2 regions of the Microbispora sp. H10830 genome follow, and region 2 is predicted to be linked to the other one. Evidence: predicted binding sites of a transcription regulator. Region 2 holds the regulator's gene; the other holds the start of a gene.

Region 1 (4,078 bases), on a different contig from region 2:
CTCACCTCCCCTGGAAGCTAGAGGATTGTTCAACGATTCATCAAGTCTCTTGTCGGTTACTTCTCCGCTACAACTGGGTGTGATCGCGCGAAGCCCGATGGTGATCGCTGGATTCCGGCGACGTCCCGCGGCCTAAGCTGGGAGTGATCGGGCGGTCGAGAAGGGGTTGCGGCGATGACGGCTATGGCGGACTGGGCGGCACGGTTGAGCGCGGCTCGGCCGGTGCTCGATCGGGCCAGCGCCGCCGAACTGGTCGCCGACGTCTTGCGGGAGAACGTCATCGACGGCTCCCTGCCCCCGGGCACCCGCCTGTCCGAGGAGACGATCGGCAACCTGCTCGGCGTCTCCCGCAACACGCTCCGAGAGGCGTTCAGGCTGCTGTCGCACGAGAACCTGCTGGTGCACGAGCTGCACCGGGGTGTCTTCGTCCGCAAGCTCGCCGCGGCCGACGTCGCGGACATCTACGCGATGCGGCGCATCCTCGAGACGGCGGGCGTACGGGCGGTCGTCACGGCCCCGCCCGAGGCCGTGGGGGAGGTGCGGCGCCACGTCGAGGAGGGTCAGGCGGCCGCGGAGAACGGCGACTGGGCGGCCGTCGGCACCGCGAACATGTGGTTCCACCGCGCGATCGCCGCGCTGCTCGCCAGTCCCCGTGTGGACAAGACCATGGCGCGCCTGCTCGCCGAGCTGCGGCTGGCCTTCCACGTGATGGGCGAGCTCAGGACCTTCCACGAGCCCTATCTGGAGGACAACGCGCGCATCGCCACGTTGCTGATCGACGGCGACCGCGAGCGGGCCGAGCGGGAGCTGCTCGCGTACTTCGACACCGCGGAGGCCCAGCTGCTGGCCGCCTACGCGGAACGCGCGGTCTGAGCCCAGGGGGCACGGCCGGCAGGCGGGTTCGGCAGAACCGGATGGCGGCCCGCCGCGTCCTACGGATATGCGGACGCGGATTCTGGGTGTGACGGCGGCGCTGGCCGCGATGGTGCTGCCGGCGGCGTGCGCGTCGACCACGCCTCGCGATCTCGAGACCTGGAACGAGACCGACGCCGCGGCCGCCACGGCCACCGCGCGGGAGCGGCCTTCGCCCTCCTGCCTGACCGGCTCGCCCACGCCGGAGCCGAGCCCGGTCCGGGGCGGCGGGTGGCGCGTCGCCTACTACGACTACCGTGACCGCATCACCGGCCTGGCCGTGACCCGCGAGGGCACCGTGTGGGCGGCCGGCACGCGCGTGCGAGAGCCGTGCGGGCCCGAGACGAGGGCGCCGCTGCTGCTGCGCGGCGACGGCGGGCGGTGGCGCGAGGCTGCGATCCCGCCGATGGAGCCGCAGGCCGTGGCCGCCTCCTCCGACCGCGACGTGTGGCTGTTCGGCGCGAAGACCGCCGCGCGCTGGAACGGGCGGAGGTGGACCGCGGCGCCGAGCCCGGGCGCGGAGCCGAAGCGGGTGCACGCGGCGGCCCCCGGCGACGTCTGGGCGATCATCAACGCGAACTTCCTCGACGGGGCAGGGGGAGCCGAGGAGCCCTGGAGCTCCTGGTCGGATCTGCGGCACTGGGACGGCAGTGCCTGGCGCACGGCACGGCCGCCGCTGGTCGCCAAGGACGTGGACGGCCTGCCCGGCGGTGCGGTCTGGGCGGCCGGTTCCAGCCGCGGCCGGGCCGCCGTCGCCCGATGGAACGGCTGGTCCTGGAGCACGGTCCCGCTCCCCGCGGTCCCTACGCTGCACCGGGGCCAGCTCTCCGAGCTCGTGGACCTCGCGGTGGACGAGTCGGGCGGGATGGCGGCCGTCGGCTGGGTCGCATGGGTCTGCGGCGGCGAGGAGGAGGACGTGACCTTCTGCGGCCGCACGCTGCTCCTGCGGCGGGAGAACGGACGGTGGAGCTACAGCCTGCCTGGCGAGCCCGAGCTCGACCCCCACCTGCGGCTGGAGGCCGACGGCCGGGGCGGGTTCTGGCTGTTCTACGCGAAGAACGAGTGGAGCACGGCGTTCGGTCACCTGTCGGGCGGCCAGTGGACGCATGGGACGTTTCCGGCGGGTCCGCTCGGGCACACCCGGGTGGCGGCCGTCGTCAGGGAGCCGGGGACGGCGCGCGTCTGGGCGGCGGTGGCGGACGCCACCGAACGAGAGGAGCCGCCCTACCGGGGCGGCGGGATCTGGCTCGGCGAGTGATCCGTCGGCGGACGCGCTTCCTGGGCTTTTGTTCCCGGAAACGGGCCGTGCCGACTTGCGTTCACCCCGCTGGGAACGTATGTTCGAAGTAGCGGCGATTCTGCCCGAATCATCCGCCCGTCTTCCCCCGGGTGGCCACGAAGCCACAGGGAGAAGGAGTCTTGAGCAGACTTTACGGCGATCCGATCGAGGTGTGGGTCCGGGGCGGGCACCCTGCTCAGTTCGTCTGGCGTGACCGGCTCTACACCGTCCGCGAGATCCAGGACCACTGGGTGGTCGCCAGGGAATGGTGGAAGACCTCGGACGCCGATCCCGGCGAGCGGCGTTTCTGGCGGGTGGGGGCCGCGGCCGGCAAGGAGGTCGGGACCTATGAACTGCGCTTCGACACCGCCAGCGGCGGCTGGCTCCTGCTGAGGGCCTGGGACTGATGGGAACGCTCCAGCTCCCCACGACGACCGGGGGACGGGCCGCTGGAGGACGGACCGGGGGACGGACGGGGGCGCGCCTGTGACGCACGCCTTCGCCCACCTGCACGTGGCGTCCGCCTTCTCGCTGCGGTACGGCACCGCGTTCCCGGCCGCCCTCGTCCGGCGGGCCGCCGATCACGGCATGGACACGCTGGCGCTGACCGACCGCGACGGCCTCTACGGCGCGATCAAGCACGTCATCGCCTGCCACGAGCAGGGCGTCCGCCCGGTCGTCGGGGTCGATCTCGCCCTCGACCAAGGTTCTTCCACGTCGGACGACCTGTTCGGAGGCGGCCTGCCGTCCGGCCGCCGCACCGGACACGGGCACGGGCACGAGCACGGGCACGGACACGGGCGTGGCCGGGGGACGGCGGCCGAGCCGGCGCGAGTCGTGGTGCTCGCGCGCTCGGACGGCTGGGCCTCGCTGTGCCGCCTGGTCACGGCCGCCCACCAGGTGGGGGAGCGCGGCGCGCCGTACGTCACACCGGGGATGGTGGCCGAGCACGCGACCGGCCCGGACGGCGGGCCGCGGCTGACCGTGCTGCTCGGGCCCCGCTCGGGCGTCGGCCGCGCGGTGGCCGAGCGGCGCGACGACCAGGCCAGGGCCCTGCTGGCCGCCTGGCGCGCGGTGGTCCCCGACCTGGTCGTCGAGGTGTCCGACCTGTACGGCTACCGCGACGCGAACACCGCCGCCCGCATGATCGGGCTGGCCGACTCGATGGGCGTGCCGGTCGTGCTGGCCAACGCGGTCCGCTACCTGGACGCCGCCGATCACCAGATCGGCAACGTGCTCGACGCGGCGCGCAAGCTGGTGCCCCTCGACGGGCGGCACCTCGACGACCCCACGGCTCACGCGTACCTGAAGGACGGCGCCGAGATGGCGCGGGTGGCCGCGCGGATCTGCGGCGGCGACACCGGCAGGGCCGCGCGGCTGCTGGCCGAGACGCGCCGCGTGGCCGGCAGGTGCGTGCTCGACCCCGTCGAGGTCGTGCCCCTGCTCGAACCCGAGCGGCCCCGGCTCCACCTGCCCGAGGTCGGCGAGGACCCGGTGCCCCTGCTGCGGCGCCGCTGCGAGGAGGGGCTGGCCCGGCGGGGCCTGGAGCGCTCGGCCGAGGCCCGCGACCGGCTCGCCGCCGAACTCCGCGTCATCGAGAAGAAGCGGCTGTCGGGCTATTTCACGTCCGTCGCCGGCATCACGGACATGATCCGGGCGATGGGCGTGCGGTGCGCGATCCGCGGCTCGGGGGCGGGCAGCCTGGTCAACTACCTGATCGGCATCGGCGAGGTGGATCCGCTCGAACACGGCCTGCTGATGGAGCGCTTCCTGTCGGAGGGCCGCAAGGGCCTGCCCGACATCGACATCGACGTGGAGTCGGCCCGCCGCCTCGACTGCTACCGCGCGATCCTCGACAGGTACGGCGAGGAGCGGGTGGCCTGTGTG
Region 2 (4,078 bases):
TGGGAGGCACGTCTTGTACAGACGAATTCTCGGCGGGCTGGCGACGGCCGCCGCGATGGCGGCGACCGTTCTCGTCGTCACCGGGTCGCCGGCGAACGCCGCCGGCACGGGCACCGGCTACCTGCACACCAGCGGGAACAAGATCGTCGACAGCACCGGCGCCACGGTCCGGCTGACCGGCATCAACTGGTTCGGCATGGAGACCGACAACAAGACCTTCCACGGGTTGTGGGCGAACAACCCGTGGAAGAGCCAGCTCGACCTCATGGCGAGCCTGGGCTACAACACCATCCGGGTGCCGTTCTCGGACGACGCCCTGAAGCCGGGCGCGCAGGCGACGAGCGTCAACACCTACTCCAACCCCGACCTGATCGGCCTGTCCCCGCTGCAGATCCTCGACAAGGTCGTGGACTACGCGGGCCAGAAGGGCATGCGGATCATCCTCGACCGGCACCGGCCGACCAGCGCGGGCCAGACGGCGCTGTGGTACACCTCGGGCGTCCCCGAGTCCACCTGGATCAGCGACTGGAAGTCGCTGGCCCAGCACTACGCCGGCAACACCACCGTCATCGGGGCCGACCTGCACAACGAGCCGCACGCCGACGGCACCAACCCGAACGCGACCGGCTCCTGCTGGGGCTGCGGCGACGAGTCGCGCGACTGGCGCCTGGCGGCCGAGCGTGCGGGCAACGCCATCCTGTCCGTGCAGCCCAACTGGCTGATCTTCGTGGAGGGCGTGAGCTGCCCGAGCGGCGGCCTGTCCAACGTCTGGGACAACGACACCAGCAACGACGAGGACTGCGGCTGGTGGGGCGGCAACCTCACCAAGGCGGGCCAGTACCCGGTGCGGCTGAACGTGGCCAACCGGCTCGTCTACTCGCCCCACGAGTACGCCACGTCGGTCTACCACCAGGCGTGGTTCGACGACCCGTCGTACCCGGCGAACATGCCGGCCATCTGGGACAAGTACTTCGGCTACCTGTACAAGCAGAACATCGCGCCGATCATGGTGGGTGAGTTCGGCACCACGCTCGCCAGCAACACCGACAAGATCTGGCTCCAGGAGCTCATGAAGTACATGGGCAGCGGGGTGAACGGCATGTCGTTCACCTACTGGTCGTGGAACCCCAACTCGGGTGACACGGGCGGCATCCTGAAGGACGACTGGGCGACGGTCGACCAGGCCAAGCAGAGCATCATCTCGCCCTACCTGATCCCGCCGACCGGTGGCGGTAACCCGACGCCGCCGGTGTCGCCCTCGGCCTCGCCGAGCGTGTCGCCGTCGGCGTCTCCGTCGGCTTCCCCGTCGGCTTCCCCGTCGGCGTCTCCGTCCGCGTCTCCCTCGTCGCCGGGCGGGAAGACCTGCACGGCCACGTACAAGGTCGTCAACCAGTACTCCGGCGGCTTCCAGGGTGAGGTCACGGTGAAGGCGGGTTCCTCGGCCATCTCGGCCTGGACCGTGAAGTGGGCCTTCCCGAACGGCCAGAGCATCAGCCAGCTCTGGAACGGCACGCTCAGCGCGAGCGGGTCGAACGTCACGGTGACGAACCTGTCCTACAACGGCGCGCTGGGCGCCGGGGCCTCGTCCACCTTCGGCTTCAACGGCAGCTGGTCGGGCACCAACGGCGTTCCTTCGCCGGTGAGCTGCACCGCCTCCTGACGGCGGACCGAACACGGCACAGCACAAGCCCGGCGCTCTCGTGAGCGCCGGGCTTGTCCCTGTGCGGCGTCCGGAACCGGCGAGCCGCTGCTGCTACAGCTTGCGCAGGACGGCCGTGACCTTGCCGAGCACGGTGGCCTCGTCACCGGGGATCGGCTCGTAGTTGGGGTTGTGCGGCACCAGCCACACGTGCCCGTCCTTGCGCTTGAACGTCTTCACGGTGGCCTCGCCGTCGATCATGGCGGCCACGATGTCGCCGTTGTCGGCGACCGGCTGCTGCCGCACCACGACCCAGTCGCCGTCGGCGATGGCGGCCTCGATCATCGAGTCGCCGGAGACCTGGAGCAGGAACAGCGTGCCCTCGCCCACGAGCTGCTTGGGCAGCGCGAACACGTCCTCGATGCTCTGCTCGGCGAGGATGGGACCACCGGCCGCGATGCGGCCGACCAGCGGCACGTAGGCCGCGGTGGGCCGGTTGAATCCGGCCTCCTCCTCGGAGGTGGCGTCCGGGTCCACCCACAGCACCGGCTCGCCCGGCAGCCGGACCTCCAGGGCCCGGGGCCGATGCGGATCACGCCGGAGGTAGCCCTTACGCTGGAGCGCCGTGAGCTGGTGCGACACGCTGGAGGTGCTGGTCAGCTGGACCGCTTCCCCGATCTCCCGCATGGAGGGCGGATAGCCGCGCTGCTGGACCGAGTCGCGGATCACCTCGAGGATCTTCCGCTGCCTCGGGGTGAGGCCAAGCGAGTCGCGCCTGCGAACCGCGAGGTCGCTGACGCCATCCGCTTGCTCACTTCGGTCACTCACGATGCCACCTCTCAATCCGTGTTCCTCATGTCGCACAGAGCGACCGTACCGCGATTCAAGATCACCGTCAAACAATTGTTCGATATCCAGCGAAATCGCCGATCTCGCCGTCCGTCTCATCGTACGGGAGTTCGATCGATCCCGTGTTCGATTTACCCGATCTTCTCTGGTCGTAGTACGCCCAGGTCAGAAGCCGTACGGAAATCGGCAGGGAAAGGCGCGTAAAGGGCGTATTCCACGACGGGCGGGGCAGTTGACGCGGCCGTGACTGGAGGTGCGACACGCGCGCCGAGCAGGCACTTCCTCACCCAGGGCCGGTTCGACTTGCGTTCAAGGTCGGGCGCTCCTACGGTTGGACCACAACATCTAGTAGTCACAGCTGTGTAAGTTCACCACACCTTGTGTTCCGGATGTGCGTTCAGGGAGGCGATGAAGTGCACTGTCCGTTCTGTCGCCACCCGGACACCCGGGTCGTGGACAGCCGTGCGGCCGAGGACGGGGCGGCGATCCGCCGTCGGCGCACCTGCCCCGAGTGCGGGCGCAGGTTCACCACGCAGGAGACCGTACTGCTGATGGTGAGCAAGCGCAGCGGGGTCACCGAGCCGTTCTCCCGGGAGAAGGTCATCGCCGGCGTGCGGCGGGCCTGCCAGGGACGCCCGGTCAGCGAGGACTCCCTCGCCCAGCTCGGGCAGCGCGTCGAGGAGAGCATCCGGGGCACCGGCGCGGCCGAGATCGCCTCCCACGAGGTGGGCCTGGCCATCCTGGGCCCGCTCCGCGACCTCGACGAGGTGGCCTACCTGCGCTTCGCGTCGGTCTACCGCAGCTTCGAGACGCTGGCGGACTTCGAGGCGGAGATCGAGCGGCTCCGCGCGGCCCACAGCACGGTGGGCGAGGAGTAGGCGCCTTCCGGGGGGCCGGGACGAGGCGGGCGGCGGCGCGCGACGGCGCGGCGCGACGATGTGGTTATAACGAGCGTGGTCGGAGAAGGGGCTCCATCGGGCCCTGGGAGGGGGAAGTCATGACGGAGACCGTGAGCGGCACCGTGTCGGGTGTGGGGGGCCGGCCGGGCAAGCGCCCGCGCAAGGGCCTGAAGATGAAGCGCATCTTCACCACCCCGGGTGTCCACCCGTACGACGAGGTCCGCTGGGAGCGGCGCGACGTCGTGATGACGAACTGGCGGGACGGCTCGGTCAACTTCGAGCAGCACGGCGTGGAGTTCCCCGACTTCTGGTCGGTCAACGCGGCCAACATCGTCACCACCAAGTACTTCCGCGGGGCGGTGGGCACCCCGCAGCGCGAGTCGAGCCTCAAGCAACTCGTCGACCGGGTCGTGGGCGTCTACACCAGGACCGGCGTCGAGAACGGCTACTTCGCCTCCGAGGAGGACGCGGAGATCTTCGACCACGAGCTCAAGCACGCGCTGATCCACCAGACCTTCAGCTTCAACTCCCCGGTGTGGTTCAACGTCGGCACCCGCTCCCCCCAGCAGGTGAGCGCCTGCTTCATCCTGGCCGTGGACGACACGATGGAGTCGATCCTCGACTGGTACAAGGAAGAAGGTGTGATCTTCAAGGGCGGCTCCGGCTCCGGGGTCAACCTCTCCCGCATCCG

What was found. Region 2 encodes LexA, which represses DNA repair genes until DNA is damaged. Its sites were predicted from a motif close to TCGAACANNTGTTCGA; they were not measured.
Region 1: HHX35_RS19230 (DUF6504 family protein) is a predicted target of LexA. The motif match lies at 2,242-2,257, and genes of this name have one in related genera.

The regions. Positions count from the first base shown of each region.
Region 1 covers NZ_JABBWX010000007.1:89,641-93,718, reverse strand. The annotation lists gene HHX35_RS19240 (GntR family transcriptional regulator) at 175-873, shown strand; gene HHX35_RS19235 (hypothetical protein) at 941-2,170, shown strand; gene HHX35_RS19230 (DUF6504 family protein) at 2,332-2,598, shown strand; gene HHX35_RS19225 (DNA polymerase III subunit alpha) at 2,678-4,078, shown strand, end outside.
Region 2 covers NZ_JABBWX010000016.1:65,449-69,526, reverse strand. The annotation lists gene HHX35_RS44000 (cellulase family glycosylhydrolase) at 14-1,660, shown strand; gene lexA (transcriptional repressor LexA) at 1,754-2,470, opposite strand; gene nrdR (transcriptional regulator NrdR) at 2,902-3,366, shown strand; gene HHX35_RS33160 (vitamin B12-dependent ribonucleotide reductase) at 3,486-4,078, shown strand, end outside.